DNA from 4 places in the Undibacterium sp. Di26W genome. Region 3 is predicted to be linked to each of the others. Evidence: predicted binding sites of a transcription regulator. Region 3 holds the regulator's gene; each other region holds the start of a gene.
What was found. Region 3 encodes sigma-54, which starts transcription at its own class of promoters, with help from an activator protein. Its sites were predicted from a motif close to TGGCANGNAANCTGCTTT; they were not measured.
Positions count from the first base shown of each region.

Region 1: ACO0LM_RS16390 (ammonium transporter) is a predicted target of sigma-54. The motif match lies at 1,439-1,456, and genes of this name have one in related genera.
Region 2: ACO0LM_RS17175 (ANTAR domain-containing response regulator) is a predicted target of sigma-54. The motif match lies at 1,475-1,492, and genes of this name have one in related genera.
Region 4: ACO0LM_RS09870 (nitrate/nitrite transporter) is a predicted target of sigma-54. The motif match lies at 2,903-2,920, and genes of this name have one in related genera.

Region 1 covers NZ_JBMPOR010000013.1:121,851-125,632, forward strand. Annotated here, with positions in the region: gene ACO0LM_RS16385 (NUDIX hydrolase) at 1-91, shown strand, start outside; gene ACO0LM_RS16390 (ammonium transporter) at 186-1,388, opposite strand; gene aat (leucyl/phenylalanyl-tRNA--protein transferase) at 1,577-2,293, shown strand; gene ACO0LM_RS16400 (arginyltransferase) at 2,290-3,021, shown strand; gene ACO0LM_RS16405 (quinone-dependent dihydroorotate dehydrogenase) at 3,108-3,782, shown strand, end outside.
Region 2 covers NZ_JBMPOR010000014.1:144,645-148,426, forward strand. Annotated here, with positions in the region: gene ACO0LM_RS17165 (cache domain-containing protein) at 1-305, shown strand, start outside; gene tsaD (tRNA (adenosine(37)-N6)-threonylcarbamoyltransferase complex transferase subunit TsaD) at 345-1,373, opposite strand; gene ACO0LM_RS17175 (ANTAR domain-containing response regulator) at 1,531-2,199, shown strand; gene ACO0LM_RS17180 (CmpA/NrtA family ABC transporter substrate-binding protein) at 2,705-3,782, shown strand, end outside.
Region 3 covers NZ_JBMPOR010000017.1:52,398-56,179, forward strand. Annotated here, with positions in the region: gene ACO0LM_RS18830 (enoyl-CoA hydratase/isomerase family protein) at 1-57, opposite strand, end outside; gene ACO0LM_RS18835 (hypothetical protein) at 160-351, shown strand; gene hpf (ribosome hibernation-promoting factor, HPF/YfiA family) at 792-1,139, opposite strand; gene ACO0LM_RS18845 (RNA polymerase factor sigma-54) at 1,249-2,736, opposite strand; gene lptB (LPS export ABC transporter ATP-binding protein) at 2,748-3,500, opposite strand; gene lptA (lipopolysaccharide transport periplasmic protein LptA) at 3,501-3,782, opposite strand, start outside.
Region 4 covers NZ_JBMPOR010000006.1:159,979-163,760, forward strand. Annotated here, with positions in the region: gene ACO0LM_RS09865 (protein kinase domain-containing protein) at 1-1,635, opposite strand, end outside; gene ACO0LM_RS09870 (nitrate/nitrite transporter) at 1,659-2,873, opposite strand; gene nirB (nitrite reductase large subunit NirB) at 3,243-3,782, shown strand, end outside.

The sequences.
Region 1 (3,782 bases), on a different contig from region 3:
ATTTTTCTTTGCCAACCTGGCGCAGGTGAAACAGGGTGGGCAATATGAGGTGCATGCGCATGATATTTTTAAGCCCATACGGCATGGCTGATCGTGGTTAATCGCGGCTAATCGTGACCGATATGCATGATTGAACCGGGCGCAGGCATAAAAATGGGCGAATTGATCGCCCATTTTTTTCGTCATCACCAACTGGTTTCGCGTTCGGCAGTGGACGAGATTTTGTGTATCGATAAATCTGCGCCTTCAAACTCTTCTTCCGGGTCCAGGCGTATGCCTATCAGTTTCTTCAGGCTGGCATAGATAACATAGCCACCGACAAAAGCAATCGCCACACCCATCAGCGTGCCCAGCAGTTGCGACATGAAGCTGACGCCACCCAGGCCGCCCAAAGACTTCATGCCAAAGATGCCGGCGGCGATACCACCCCAGGCACCACACAAACCATGCAGGGGCCAGACACCCAATACATCATCCACCTTCCATTTATTCTGGGTCCAGGTAAACATCCAGACAAAGATGGCACCGGCAATGCCACCGGTGACCAGCGCGCCCAGCGGATGCATGAGATCAGAACCGGCGCAGACCGCCACCAGGCCCGCCAGTGGGCCGTTATAGACGAAACCTGGGTCATTCTTGCCCATCAAGAATGCCACCAGGGTGCCACCAACCATGGCCATCAGGGAATTGATGGCCACCAGGCCATTCATTTTGTCCAGAGTTTGTGCGCTCATGACGTTGAAGCCGAACCAGCCTACTGTCAGTATCCATGCGCCCAACGCCAGGAAAGGGATGCTGGATGGCGGGTGGGCGGCAATGGCACCGTTTTTCATGTAGCGGCCCCGACGTGCCCCCAGCAACAAGACGGCGGGCAAGGCAACCCAGCCGCCAAAGGCGTGCACGACGACAGAACCGGCAAAGTCATGAAATTCTTCAGAAAATGCCATTTTCAGCCAGGCCTGTATGCCAAAACGCTGGTTCCAGGCGATACCTTCAAAGAAAGGGTACAAGACACCTACCAGCAAGGCTGTGGCAATCAGTTGTGGGTGAAATTTTGCCCGTTCGGCAATACCACCTGAGATAATGGCGGGTATGGCAGCGGCAAAGGTCAGCAAGAAAAAGAACTTGACCAGTTCAAAACCGTTTTTGGCAACCAGCACTTCGGCCCCGGAATAAAACTGTACGCCATAGGCAACGGTATAGCCCACAAAGAAATAGGCAATGGTGGATACGGCAAAATCAACAAGAATCTTGACCAGGGCATTGACCTGGTTTTTCTTGCGTACTGTACCTAATTCTAAAAACGCAAAACCGGCGTGCATTGCTAGAATCATGATGGCGCCCAACAAGATAAACAATGCATCGGTGCTACTATTTTGTGCGGTCATGCAAAAATTCTCCCAATAAAAGTGCAGATTTATATAAATGGCGCACCGATAAAGCAAAATACGTTCCAATTTAGTGCAAATTGATAAGTGATTGATTTAATGAAGAATTTAAGTTTGGATGAGTTAGCGGGGCATCACCCCGCACTAAAAAATGGCGTTTTTTTGGTGCATCACTATGGAATGGCAACGTGATACCCTGGCTGGAAGCAGATAGCCCCTTCCCTCACCCCAGCACGGCGCTTACAGAAAAAGACGGGGCGGCAGGCTTGCTGGCAGCCGGAGCCGATTTATCGGCCAGCCGCCTGTTGTATGCCTACAGGAATGGCATTTTCCCCTGGTTTTCTGAGGGGCAGCCGATACTGTGGTGGTCTACCGATCCACGCATGGTGTTACAAGTGCAAGACTTCAAGGTATCCGCCAGCTTGAAAAAGCGCCTGCGCCAGATCAGTAAAGATGACCGCTGGCAGCTACGCTTTGACACTGCCTTTGAACAGGTGATGCGCGCCTGTGCCGCGCCACGCAAGGACCGGGAAGGCACCTGGATTTCTGAAGACATCGTGGCCGGTTATTGTGATTTGCACAAAGCGGGTTATGCTCATTCGGCAGAGGTGTGGCTGAACGGGGAACTGGTGGGTGGGGCTTACGGCGTTTGCATAGGGCGCATGTTCTATGGTGAATCCATGTTTGCCAGGGTCACGGATGCCTCTAAAATTGCCCTGAGCCACCTGGTATTTTTCTTGCGTGAACATGACGTGAAAATGATAGACTGCCAGCAAGAGACAGGACATTTGGCATCTCTGGGCGCAAAACCGATTGCACGCAGCGAGTTTTTGCGCCGACTGGAACATGCCACTGCCCTGCCAGCCATTACCGATTGGACCATCACCAACAAGATCAGTCTGTGACCCAACTTAACGAACTACCTTTCGCCAGCATACAATTTTATGCGACAGCGCCCTACCCTTGCAGTTATCTGGAAGGCTTGCAGGCGCGCTCGCAGGTGGCAACGCCTGCACATCTGATCAATGCGGATGCGTATTCAGAACTGGTGAAGAGTGGTTTCCGGCGTAGCGGCATCTTTATCTACCGACCGCATTGCGATAACTGCCAGGCCTGCACGCCAGTGCGTATACGCGTGCAGGAATTTGAAACCAATCGCAGCCAGCGGCGCGCCTGGAAAAAACACGGCAAGCTGACGGCGCGCGTCACCAGCCTTAGTTATGCGCAAGAACACTATGAGCTCTATCAGCGCTATCAGGGCGAGCGCCATGCCGGTGGCGGCATGGACCATGACAGCCGCGACCAGTATGCCCAATTTTTACTGCAAAGCCGGGTCAATACCCGCCTGGTGGAGTTCAGGGATGAACAGCAAGTCTTGCGCATGGTCAGCATTATCGATGTGCTGACTGATGGCCTGTCATCGGTATATACCTTTTATGATCCGGACGATGTATCCGCATCTTACGGTACCTACAATGTGCTGTGGCAGATAGAGCAAACCCGGTTGTTAAAGCTGCCGTATGTGTATCTGGGTTACTGGATTGCGGCCAGCCCCAAGATGGCTTACAAAACCAATTTCCGCCCGCTGGATGCCTTGATGCAGGGACGCTGGCAGACCTTGCGCGAGGCATGACGCTGTATTGATCGTCTCGTGCAGGCCACTGCATCTTCCACGTTCGTCACCACTATTTTTTCACTTTTTCTTCCCCTCATAATTTCATGTCCGCGAAACTTCTTTATTCCCTGGTCCGCCCTGCCCTGTTTGCAATGGACCCGGAAAATGCGCATCACCTGACTTTACCCGCGCTGCAAGGTGCCAGCAAACTGGGCCTGGCTGGCATGTTTGGTCGCAAACCCGCTGATGACGCACGCACGGTCATGGGTGTGCGCTTTCCCAATCCTGTAGGCCTGGCTGCCGGTCTGGACAAAGATGGTGCCTGCATTGATGGTTTGGCAGCGCTGGGTTTTGGATCGATTGAAATTGGTACGGTGACACCGCGCGCACAAGCGGGTAACCCCAGGCCGCGCATGTTTCGCCTGCCCCAGGCAGAAGCCATCATCAACCGCATGGGTTTCAATAACGGTGGTGTGGATGCCTTTGTCAGTAACGTGCAGGCATCACGCTTTTATCAAGATAAACAAGGTGTACTGGGTTTAAACATAGGCAAGAATGCCGACACGCCGATAGAACGCGCAGCCGATGATTACCTGCATTGCCTGACCAGGGTCTACCCCTATGCCAGTTATGTGACGGTGAACATCTCTTCGCCCAACACCAAGAACCTGCGTCAGTTGCAGGGTGCCAGCGAGCTGGACGCTTTGCTGTCACAATTAAAGCAAGCCCAGTTGCGCCTGGCAGACGAGCACAAGCGTTATGTGCCGGTTGCGCTTAAA
Region 2 (3,782 bases), on a different contig from region 3:
TCGTCGCTGAGATCAATAAACGTGATGGTCAATATCAGGACCGGGATTTATATGTGGTCGTGTACGACATGAAGGGCAAAAATATCGCCCACCTGAATCCCAAGATGGTTGGCAAGGACATGATAGATCTTACCGATGTGGATGGTAAATTCTTTATCCGCGAACGGCTGGAATTAGTCAAGGCCAAGGGTAAAGGCTGGCAAGACTATAAATTTGTCAATCCAAGCACCAAACAGATAGAGCCCAAGTCCATGTACATAGAAAAATATGAGGGCGTGATTGTTGGTTGTGGCATCTACAAGTAAAGTAGCCCAGGCCGATGAAGACCTGGGTGCGGTAGCCTGTCAGGCTTCCAGTAATTCTTGCAAAGGCCAGCGTGGCCGTACATTGAAACCATAGTCCCGTGTAGCCAGTGCGGGATTTTTTTTGAGTCGCATGGCACCGGCAAAGGCAATCATCGCACCATTGTCGGTACAGAATTCCAACTCGGGGTAATAGACTTGAAAGCGGCGTTTTTGTGCCGCTGCATTCAAGGATGCGCGCAATTGCTGATTCGCGCCGACGCCCCCGGCAATCACCAGCCGCTTCAAGCCACTCTCGCGTATCGCCGTCACACATTTCGCTGTCAGTACGTCCACAATGGCATCGACAAAACCACGGGCGATATTGGCTTTGTCCTGTTCACAAATATTCGCAGGGTGATTTTTGACGACTGTCAGGACTGCAGTTTTCAAGCCAGAAAAACTGAAATTCAAATCTTTGGAATGCAACATGGGACGCGGGAATTTATAAACAGTTGGATCACCAAATTCTGCCATGCGTGAAATAGCTGGGCCGCCAGGGTAAGACAGGCCCAGCAATTTGGCCGATTTGTCAAAAGCTTCACCGGCAGCATCGTCCAGCGTCTCTCCCAGTAATTGATAGCGACCCACCCCATCGACACGCATCAATTGCGTGTGCCCACCCGACACCAGCAAGGCGATGAAGGGAAATTCTGGTGGTTTGCTGGCCAGTAAGGGCGATAGCAAATGGCCTTCCAGGTGATGTACGCCCAATACCGGCTTGTCCAGCGCCAAGCCCAATCCGCAGGCGACGGATGCACCCACCAGCAGGGCACCGGCCAAGCCTGGCCCCTGGGTGTAGGCAATCGCATCTATCTGCTGTTTCTTCAAGCCGGATGTGGTCAGGATTTCTGTCAGCAAGGGCAAGGCACGCCTGATATGGTCACGCGAGGCCAGTTCCGGCACGACGCCGCCATATTCCTGGTGCATGGCGATTTGTGAGTGCAGGGCATGGGCAAGCAGACCCTGTTCGGTGTCGTACAGGGCCAGGCCGGTTTCATCGCAGGAAGATTCAACTCCAAGAACTATCATGTTAATTTCTAAATGGCGCAGAGCACAGCCTGGTCCGTCTCGCCATGGGTGGACCGATGAATGACAGGAAATGATGCTTTTACTTAAATAATATGGCGGATTGGTGCGAATCTTGCTAAAGAACGCATACCTAGATTATATCTGCCATGGCCCATCTATGCGCACCAAACAGAATAGTGTTAATGCGACAATGCCTGTTTCGCCCAGCTTGCGTATCGTTGTGGTGAATACGGTCATACAGACCGAGGATGAGTTGCATGAAGACGCGCAGGCACAGCTGGCGCGTTCGCGCGCCCTGCGCATAGGGTTGCTGCAGGCTGGCTATAACATCATTGCCGTGATTCCTGGTGATATGTATATGAGTGAGCGCGTAGCGCAATTGCAACCGGACATGATCATCATTGATGCCGAATCCGATTCACGTGACGTGCTTGAGCATATGGTCATGGTGACACGCGACGCCCCCCGCCCCATAGTCTTATTCACAGAAGACGGCAACCAGTCGAATATGGCCGCAGCCATGGAAGCCGGAGTGTCGGCCTATGTCGTCGCCGGGCTGCAGTCGGACCGCATCAAGCCTGTGCTGGATGTCGCCATGGCGCGCTTCAACGCTGACCAGAAGCTGCGCAGCGAATTGTCGGATACCAAGGCCAAGCTGCTTGAACGCAAAACCATAGAGCGGGCCAAGGGCTTGTTGATGCAAAGGCATCAGTTGTCGGAAAACGAAGCCTATCAAAGAATGCGCAAGCAAGCCATGGAAAAGAACCTGAAACTGGTGGATCTGGCGCAGCGCATGCTGGATGTCGCCGATTTGCTGGGTGGGTAGAACGCATTTCCCTGATGCGCACTCATGGTTATGCACGGTCCCTCATGGTCACTCATGGTGAATAGTTAGTGCACAGCAGATGGCAGTCCAAGTTTGTGCGTGTAATTGGTGCGCTGCGTCATTCCGGTGCGAAATGAGTTCTGGCAGTCCTTGATTTTGTATCACTGGGGGTAGGTTAAAGAGCTGTAGCCACGCAATCTGCTCTGGCACGGCAATTGCTAATGAAAGAGAAAGCGCCAACGCTGGCGCTACAGAATAAATGAGACTGACTAACGATGGTCACCTCATTAGACAAAGGTGTCTTTCTACTGGTTTTTTTACCACGTGGAATGACACCTTTTTTCGTTGCAGAAAAACTTTCTCAGGCTGGAGTGCAGACATGTCGAATCAGGAATCGAATAAGAAATCTCTCATCATTGATGTCAACAAGCAGGAAGATCATGAACCGAATTTCAAACGTCGCAGTTTATTGCAAAGCGCTGCATTGGCAACGGGAGCTGGCATCATGGGTCTGAGTACAGGTGGTGTATGGGCAGCCGGATCAGACAAGCCAGAAAAAGAAGAAGTACATATTGGCTTTATTCCACTGACTGATTGCGCTTCAGTGGTGATGGCCTCTGTCCTGGGTTTCGACAAGAAATACGGCATCAAGATTATCCCTACCAAAGAATCATCCTGGGCCAGCGTACGCGACAAACTGGTGAACGGTGAACTGGATGCTGCCCATGTCTTGTATGGCTTGCTGTATGGCGTGCAACTGGGCGTCGGCGGCAACAAGAAAGACATGTCGGTACTGATGACGCTGAACAATAATGGCCAGGCGATTACGCTGTCCAAAAAACTGGCAGAAAAAGGTGCGGTAGATGGTGCAGGCCTGGCCAAGCTGATGCAGACCGACAAGCGCGAATATACCTTTGCCCAGACTTTCCCTACCGGTACCCACGCCATGTGGCTGTATTACTGGCTGGCGGCACATGGCATCAACCCCATGAAAGATGCCAAGGTCATTACCGTGCCGCCACCACAAATGGTTGCCAATATGCGTGTCGGCAATATGGATGGTTACTGTGTCGGTGAACCCTGGAACCACAGGGCGATTGCCGACGGTATCGGCATCACCGCAGCAACGACACAGGATATCTGGAAAGACCATCCGGAAAAAGTATTGGGTACTACGGCCGAATTCGTACAGAAATATCCGAATACCGCACGCGCCATGGTTGCCGCAATTCTGGAAGCTGGACGCTGGATCGATGCTTCGCTGTCCAACAAAATCAAAATGGCAGAAACCATCGCTGATAAATCCTACGTGAACACATCGGTTGATGTCATCAATCAGCGTATTTTGGGCCGCTATCAAAATGGCCTGGGCAAGACTTGGGATGACCCTAACTACATGAAATTCTTTAACGACGGCGCGGTGAATTTCCCTTACCTGTCAGACGGCATGTGGTTCCTGACTCAGCATAAGCGCTGGGGTTTGCTGAAGACGGATCCTGATTACCTGGCGGTGGCAAAGGCAGTTAACCGTATTGACGTATACAAGGATGCAGCGGCCATGGCCAAGGTATCCGTTCCCAAGG
Region 3 (3,782 bases):
GTCCAGGGTGATATAGCCTATGTTGTTCTTGACAGAAGTGAGGACAAATTCGCTCATGGTGATTGGCTATGCAGTAGAGAATGAAGCTGCTATTTTAGCTTTGTCAGCGATGCACGTCACGGGATGTATAAGTATATGAGGAAACAGTGCAAGTAAAGGATGCTCCTTGCAGTTGCAGTTGCAGTTGCAGTTGCAGTTGCAGTTGCAGTTGCAGTTGCAGTTGCAGTTGCAGTTGCAGTTGCAGTTGCAGTTGCAGTTGCAGTTGCAGTTGGGTTTGACTTTGGGGTTGTTTTTGAATTTAACAATTCCGATGTGTCGACGCCGTTTGTGCGGTACAGAAAATGGAAATAGAAGAGCCGATGTCTGAGCGTAGCGAGTTTCGGATCTTCCCATTTTTTGTACCGCACAAACGGGAACCCCGCAGGGGCGACGACGCCTCGGTCGCCTTCTTTTGCTTCCTTTTCTTGGCGAAGCAAGAAAAGGGAGTAGCTGCCGGGCTACCCCCGGCTGGCAATCTTAAATACTGTGGGTAAGTACATAAAAGCTACACACGTAAAGCATGCAGACCTGACATTAAATCAGACCACGGTATGCCAAATGTTGCTAGATTGCCTGCCCGCTATATTCCTGCCTACGTAGGAATGGCAGTAATACCTGTACAGCCTGTCAGAGGGCAATCAATTTAGCGATTGAATATATGATTTATTTCAGAACCATTCATCCAACAAAAAAGGACGCTTTTCGCGTCCTTGTTTTGGATACCCGCAACCCGAAGGCAGGGGTGGTGAGTCTTATGAAGCCGATGCCGGATCAGGAATATGCTTGATGGCGTCGTGCTGATGGTTTTGTATTTTGTCTTTGTGCTTGATGACCTGGCGATCCAGTTTGTCTACCAGTGTATCGATCGCTGCATACAGATCATGCGCCAGACTTTCTACATGAATATCTTTGCCACTGATATGCAGATTAATGTCGGCTTTGTGTCGTTTTTCCTTTTCCCGGAGCTTGTCCACCGTCAGGATGACGGCGATATCAATGACCTGGTCGAAATGTCGCCTGATACGTTCTAGTTTGGTATGTACATATTCACGAATTGCAGGAGTTACTTCGACGTGATGTCCACTGATGGTGAGATTCATACTGTGCTCCTATAGTGATGTTGCTTGCTGTAACGATAAGCTCATTGCTGTCTTATTGCCTTGAGCTAAATCATATATAGCAATTCAAACCGTGATTACAAGGACTTGCTTACAAAGATTTACGCAAACTCACTGGGGGGATTTTTAGGGCTTCACGGTATTTGGCAACTGTCCGTCGGGCAATTACCATGCCCTGTTCACCCAGCATGTCTGCAATTTTGCTATCAGAGAGTGGGCTTTTCTGGTCTTCTGCTCCTATCAACTGCTTGATGAGTGCGCGTATCGCGGTGGAAGATGCTTCTCCCCCTGTTTCCGTCGCGACATGGCTGCCGAAAAAGTATTTCAACTCAAACATGCCGTGAGGGGTCAGCATGTATTTTTGAGTTGTTACACGTGAGATAGTGCTCTCGTGTAATCCTAGTGTATCAGCAATTTCGCGCAAAACAAGGGGGCGCATGGCGACAGCACCGTGTGTGAAAAAATTACGTTGCCTTTCAACTATCGCTTGTGCAACGCGCAAAATGGTGTCGAAACGTTGCCGCATGTTCTTGATGAGCCAGCGCGCCTCTTGTAGCTGTGAGCCGAGTCCGCCTTCCCCCCGGTTTTGCTTCATGATGTTGGCATACATGCTACTAACCCGCAATTTGGGCATGACATCCTGATTCAGCGTGACTTGCCAGCCATTGCCTGATTTTTTGACGATGACGTCTGGCACCACATAATCCGATTCATCGACTGCAAAGTCGATACCCGGACGGGGCTTGCACAGTCTGATGACAGTTTGTGCGTCGCGCAAATCTTCATCGTCGCAGTCGAGAATTTTCTTGAGTTTGGTGAAATCTCTTTGTGCAAATAAAGTCAGTTGCGTTTCGACAATCTGCAAGGCCAGCCTGCGTGTCACGAAAGCAATTTTAGGCAGGCGTTTGATTTGCAGGGCCAGGCATTCAGAAGGTGTGCGAGCGCCCACACCGGCTGGGTCGAAGCTCTGCAGCATGTTCAGGGCAAATGCCAGCTCTTCTGGCTCCACGCACAATTCCAGTGGCAGGCTGGCATGGATTTCATCCAGGGTTTCTGTCAGGTAGCCATTGTTGTCAATGGCATCAATCATCAACTCGACCAGGGCGCGGTCACGCAGCTCGCGCAGGTTAAGGCGCATTTGTTCCTGCAGATGTTCACGCAGGGTGATGTGGGCAGCACCCAGTTGCGGGCGACCATCTTCATCATCGCTGCTTTTGCTGCCATGATGCACGTCATCAAAACTCCAGTCCTCTTCACTGGCGCTGAGGGCTTCGTTACTGACGGCGCTATCGGCATCACCCTGAACTTCCGTAGTACTGTTGCTTTCTTCGCGGGATGCAGGGGCTTCCATACCTGCATCGGCGGCGGTGCTGCTGGTATTGATGGCACCATCGGCCAACAGGCGCACGGCATGGTCCAGCGGATCATCCACACGCTCCAGCATGGGATTTTCGATGAGCAGGGTTTCCAGCTCCTGGTGCAATTCCAATGTGGACAATTGCAGCAAGCGTATAGATTGCTGCAATTGAGGCGTCAATGCCAGATGCTGGGACGTGCGTAGTTGCAGGCTTTGTTTCATGATGATTCCCGTCACATCCGGAAATGTTCTCCCAGATAGACGCGACGCACGGATTCATTTTGTATGATGTCGTCTGGCTTGCCGCTGGCCAGTACAGCGCCTTGATTGATGATGTAGGCGTGATCGCAGATGCCCAGGGTTTCACGCACGTTGTGGTCGGTAATCAGCACGCCGATACCGCGCTCCTTGAGGAAGCGCACAATACGCTGGATTTCAATCACGGCTATCGGGTCAACACCGGCAAAGGGTTCATCCAGCAAGACGAAGCGCGGATTAGTGGCGAGGGCGCGGGCAATTTCTACCCGCCGGCGTTCGCCGCCTGATAGTGACAGCGCCTGATTTTCCCTGATCTTTTCAATCTGCAAATCGGCCAGCAAGGCATTGAGTCTTTTGACAATGGATTTTTCTGAAAGAAATTTTCCATTGGCATCTTTTTGCAATTCCAGCACGGCGCGGATATTGTCTTCTACCGTCAGCTTGCGAAATACGGACGCTTCCTGCGGCAGGTAGGACAAACCCAGCACGGCTCTCTGGTGTATCGGCAGTTGTGAGATATTGACGGCGTCGATCGTGATATCGCCGGCGTCAGATGGCACCAGGCCAACGATCATGTAGAAGGAGGTGGTTTTGCCGGCACCATTCGGGCCCAGCAAACCAACCACTTCACCGCTTTTCACTTCCAGCGAGACGTCGCGCACCACCTGGCGCGCACCGTAGCGTTTTTGCAATCCCTTGACGATCAAGGTACTAGGCGTGGCAGTCATTTAATTGGTCTGTTTGGGTTGCAGGGTGATTTTGACGCGGCCAGCACCGTCTACATGCTGGCCCGTGGTTGAATTGGTACCGACAGCGATATCATTTTTACTGTCATAGGACAGGTATTCCCCTTCCTGTTCCTGGGTGACTTTCTTGCCTTCCAGATAGCGGATCTTGGCTTTGGAGATGAACTTGACGATTTCTGTCGTCTGATTGTATTCAGCGCGATCGGCTTCGCCTTCTACCCACAGATCCGGGCCGCCATCCCGTTTTTGCCGGAAGCTTATTTT
Region 4 (3,782 bases), on a different contig from region 3:
CGGGTCGCGTTGGGCCAGCGGCTTGATACTAGGGGCGGGCAGGGGATGGGCGGCGCCACGTTCCAGCGCCAGCAGAAATTCTTCTGCGGTTTCAAAGCGGTCTTGCGGATCGCGGTCAATCGCTTTCAGCAAAACATTTTCCAGCCAGTGCGGCAAGTCAGGGCGGTAACGCCCCGGTGTTACCGGATCACCGAATTTGGGTCGCTGGAAAGGCTCGACTTCGCCATACGGATAATGCCGCGTCAGCAGATAATACAGGGTGACGCCGGTAGCATAGATATCGGTTGCCCGGGATGGTGGTTCACCCTGGAATTGTTCCGGGGCCAGAAAAGAAGGTGTGCCGGCCAGATTGAAATTGCTGGCCTGCGAGCTATCCTTGCTGTCAAAGCCGGACTGCGCCACGCCCAGATCAAGGATGCGGATTTCATCATCGTCACCCAGATGCACATTGGCCGGTTTGATGTCCCTATGCAATATGCTGCGCCGGTGCAGGGCACCGACGGCGCGCACCAGTTTGCCACCGTATACGACGGCTTCGGGTACGGTAAAGTGCTGCCCGGCATCCAGCCGCCTTTGCAGTGAATCGCCGGCATGCCAGGTGGACAGGTAATACAGGTAATTTCTTTGTTCAGGTGTGATCACCTGCGGGAAAAAGCGGGCGACCACGCGTTTCGCCAGCCAGGCTTCATGCGCAAAGGCTGAGCGCTCCTGGGCATCTGTGGCACGGTCAGGGTGCAGGGTCTTCAACACCAGCTTGCGATGATGTACCGGATCGGTCACGCGGTATAGCAGGGTGGTCTGCGAGGTATGCATGATTTCATCAATCACATACCCATCCAGCATCTGGCCGGGCTTCATGCGGGGCGGTACCGGCAAGACATGCAATTCGGTAATGGCATCCCGCAAGTCACCTTCCGGCAGTTCTTGCACACGCACCACCAGGGCGCTGCAATTATCTTGTGAGCCGGCCTTCATCGCGGCTTCGCATAATGCGGTGCAGGCTAGTTCCGGGCTCAGGCTTTGGGCGCTGACCTGGCGCAGGAAATCGCTCAGGTCATATTCACTGATGGCTGCCCAGACGCCGTCACTGGCCAGCAGGAATACGTCGCCGGCACGCAATTCACCCATGCCATGGTCGATCACCAGATGTGAATCCAGGCCGATTGCGCGCGTCAGTACATGCTGCATTTCTGGCCTGTCCCAGACATGGTCCTGCGTCAGTTTCTGCAAGTGGTCATTACGCAGCAGATAGCAGCGGGTATCGCCGACATGGGCGCTGTAATACATGCGTCCGCGCAAGACCAGGGTGGTCAGGGTGGTGGCCATGCCTGCCAGCTCGCGCCTGACCGAGCCTTGCTGCTGCACCCAGCTATTCATGGCGACCACGACTTTTTCCAGTGCCGTGGTCACTTCCCAGGTGTCCGGGGTGGCGTAGTAATCGGTCAGCAAACCGCGTACCACATATTCAGCCGCTTCACGCCCGCCTTCACTGCCGGATACGCCATCGGCGACGGCCAGTATCATGCCCTTGCTTGACAGTTCCGGCTCACCCGGCGTCACCATGCCGACAAAATCTTCATTACGACTGCGTATACCTGCGACAGACTGATAGCCGGTGGTGACGATAAGAGGCATGGTGTGGGATGACCTTCAGGTGATCAGATTTTTGCAGTGGTCATGGCGGCAGAACCCCATGTGGTGCGCCAGCGTTTCTTGACCAATGATAAACCGAGCAGGGCGACGATGGCCAGGCCGGCAAAAATCGACAGGCCCAGTTGATAACTGCCGGTGATCTGGCGTGAGTAACCCATGCTGGCCGCCAGGTAAAAACCACCTATGCCGCCGGCCATGCCAACCAGGCCGGTCATGACGCCCATCTCTTTACGGAAGCGTTGTGGTACCAGCTGGAACACTGCACCATTGCCGGTACCCAGTGCCAGCATGGCGATCACAAAGACAATCACAGCCGCCACGGATGACTGCAAGCCAGTCGCAGCAATAAACAGGAAGGCTGCAGCAATGGTGTACATCACCGACAGCGTCTTGATACCGCCGATGCGGTCAGCAATGCGGCCACCAAACGGGCGCACCAGTGAACCGGCAAAAACGCAGGCAGCCGTGAAATAACCGGCCTGTACCGGTGACAAACCATATTGGGTATTGAAATAAATGGTCAGTGACGATGCCAGGCCAGAAAAACCACCAAAGGTCACGCTATAAAAGAACATGAACCACCAGGCATCCTTGTCTTTCAGCACCGCCAGGTATTCACCCAGTGATTTGCTGGCTGTGTCACCCGGCGCGTCCTTGGCAAACACCAGGTAGACAATCAGTGCCACCAATAACGGGATCAGGGCTAGTCCAAACACATTCGACCAGCCGTAAGCGATGGCCAGTGCCGGCGCAAACAGTGCAGCAAAAGCAGTACCGGAATTGCCCGCGCCGGCAATGCCCAGCGCCGTACCCTGATGTTCTGGCGGATACCAGCGTGACGCCAGCGGCAGCGCAACGGCAAAGGCAGAACCGGCCACGCCCAGGATCACACCCAGGAACAGCAACTGTTCATAACTGTGTATATTGCCCAGCCAGGCCCAGCACAGACCAACCAGCACCACGACCTGACCTATCAGGCCAGCTTTTTTAGGTTTCAGATGATCAACCAGAATACCCATCACGATACGTAACAGTGCACCAGCCAGCAAAGGCGTGGCAACGATCAGGCCTTTTTGTGCCGCTGTCAACCCCAGGTCTTTGGATATCTGTATCGCCAAGGGGCCTAACAGAACCCAGACCATGAAACTCAGGTCAAAGTAAAAGAAAGACGCTAACAGGGTTGGCGGATGGCCAGCTTTCCAGAATGATGTTTTTTGCATGATCGCTCCAATGATGAACGATCATGCCACTTGCAAGTGCCGTGCCATCAAATTGTGCAGGATATGCAGCGACCAATGATTAAATCCGGCACAAAATGCGCGAAAAACGTGCGTTGCGTAAATTAAATGGTGCAGTGCACTAGTTTGGCCTGCTCATTTTGTGTAAAACCAGGGTTTTTTATGCTGCGCTTCAGTAAGTGGCATTACTTATCACGGGATTGAGTAATTGTTGGTTTTCCCTGTGCAAAGCTATTTTATATATGGTTATATTGGTGCGCACTGAATAAAGCGGGAAAAGTTGTTTTCCCGGAAATTTCGAACTGGCATTGCTCTTGCTTATAGATCGCGGAGACATGTAAAGGAGCAGCCATGAAGAAATTAAAGCTAGTGATGGTCGGGAATGGTATGGCAGGTGTGCGTACCCTTGAAGAGTTGATCAAGATTGCCCCGGATTTGTACGACATTACCGTTTTTGGTGCAGAACCCTATGCCAATTACAACCGCATCCTGTTATCACCGGTGCTGGCGGGTGAGCAAACTATCAAGGACATCATGCTCAATGATGTCGATTGGTATGAAGAAAATAATATCACCCTGCACCTCGGTAAAAAAATCACCAAAATCGATCGTCACAAACGCATCGTGATTGCCGAAGATGGCACCCAGACCGAATACGACCGCCTGCTGCTGGCGACTGGTTCCACTCCTTTCATGCTGCCGGTACCTGGCAAAGACCTCAAGGGCGTGATCGCCTACCGCGATATTCATGACACCAATGCCATGATAGACGCAGCCGAAAAACATACGCACGCCGTCGTCATTGGTGGCGGCCTGCTGGGGCTGGAAGCTGCCAATGGTCTTAAAATGCGCGGCATGAGTGTCTCTGTCGTGCATCTGCCTGGCTGGTTG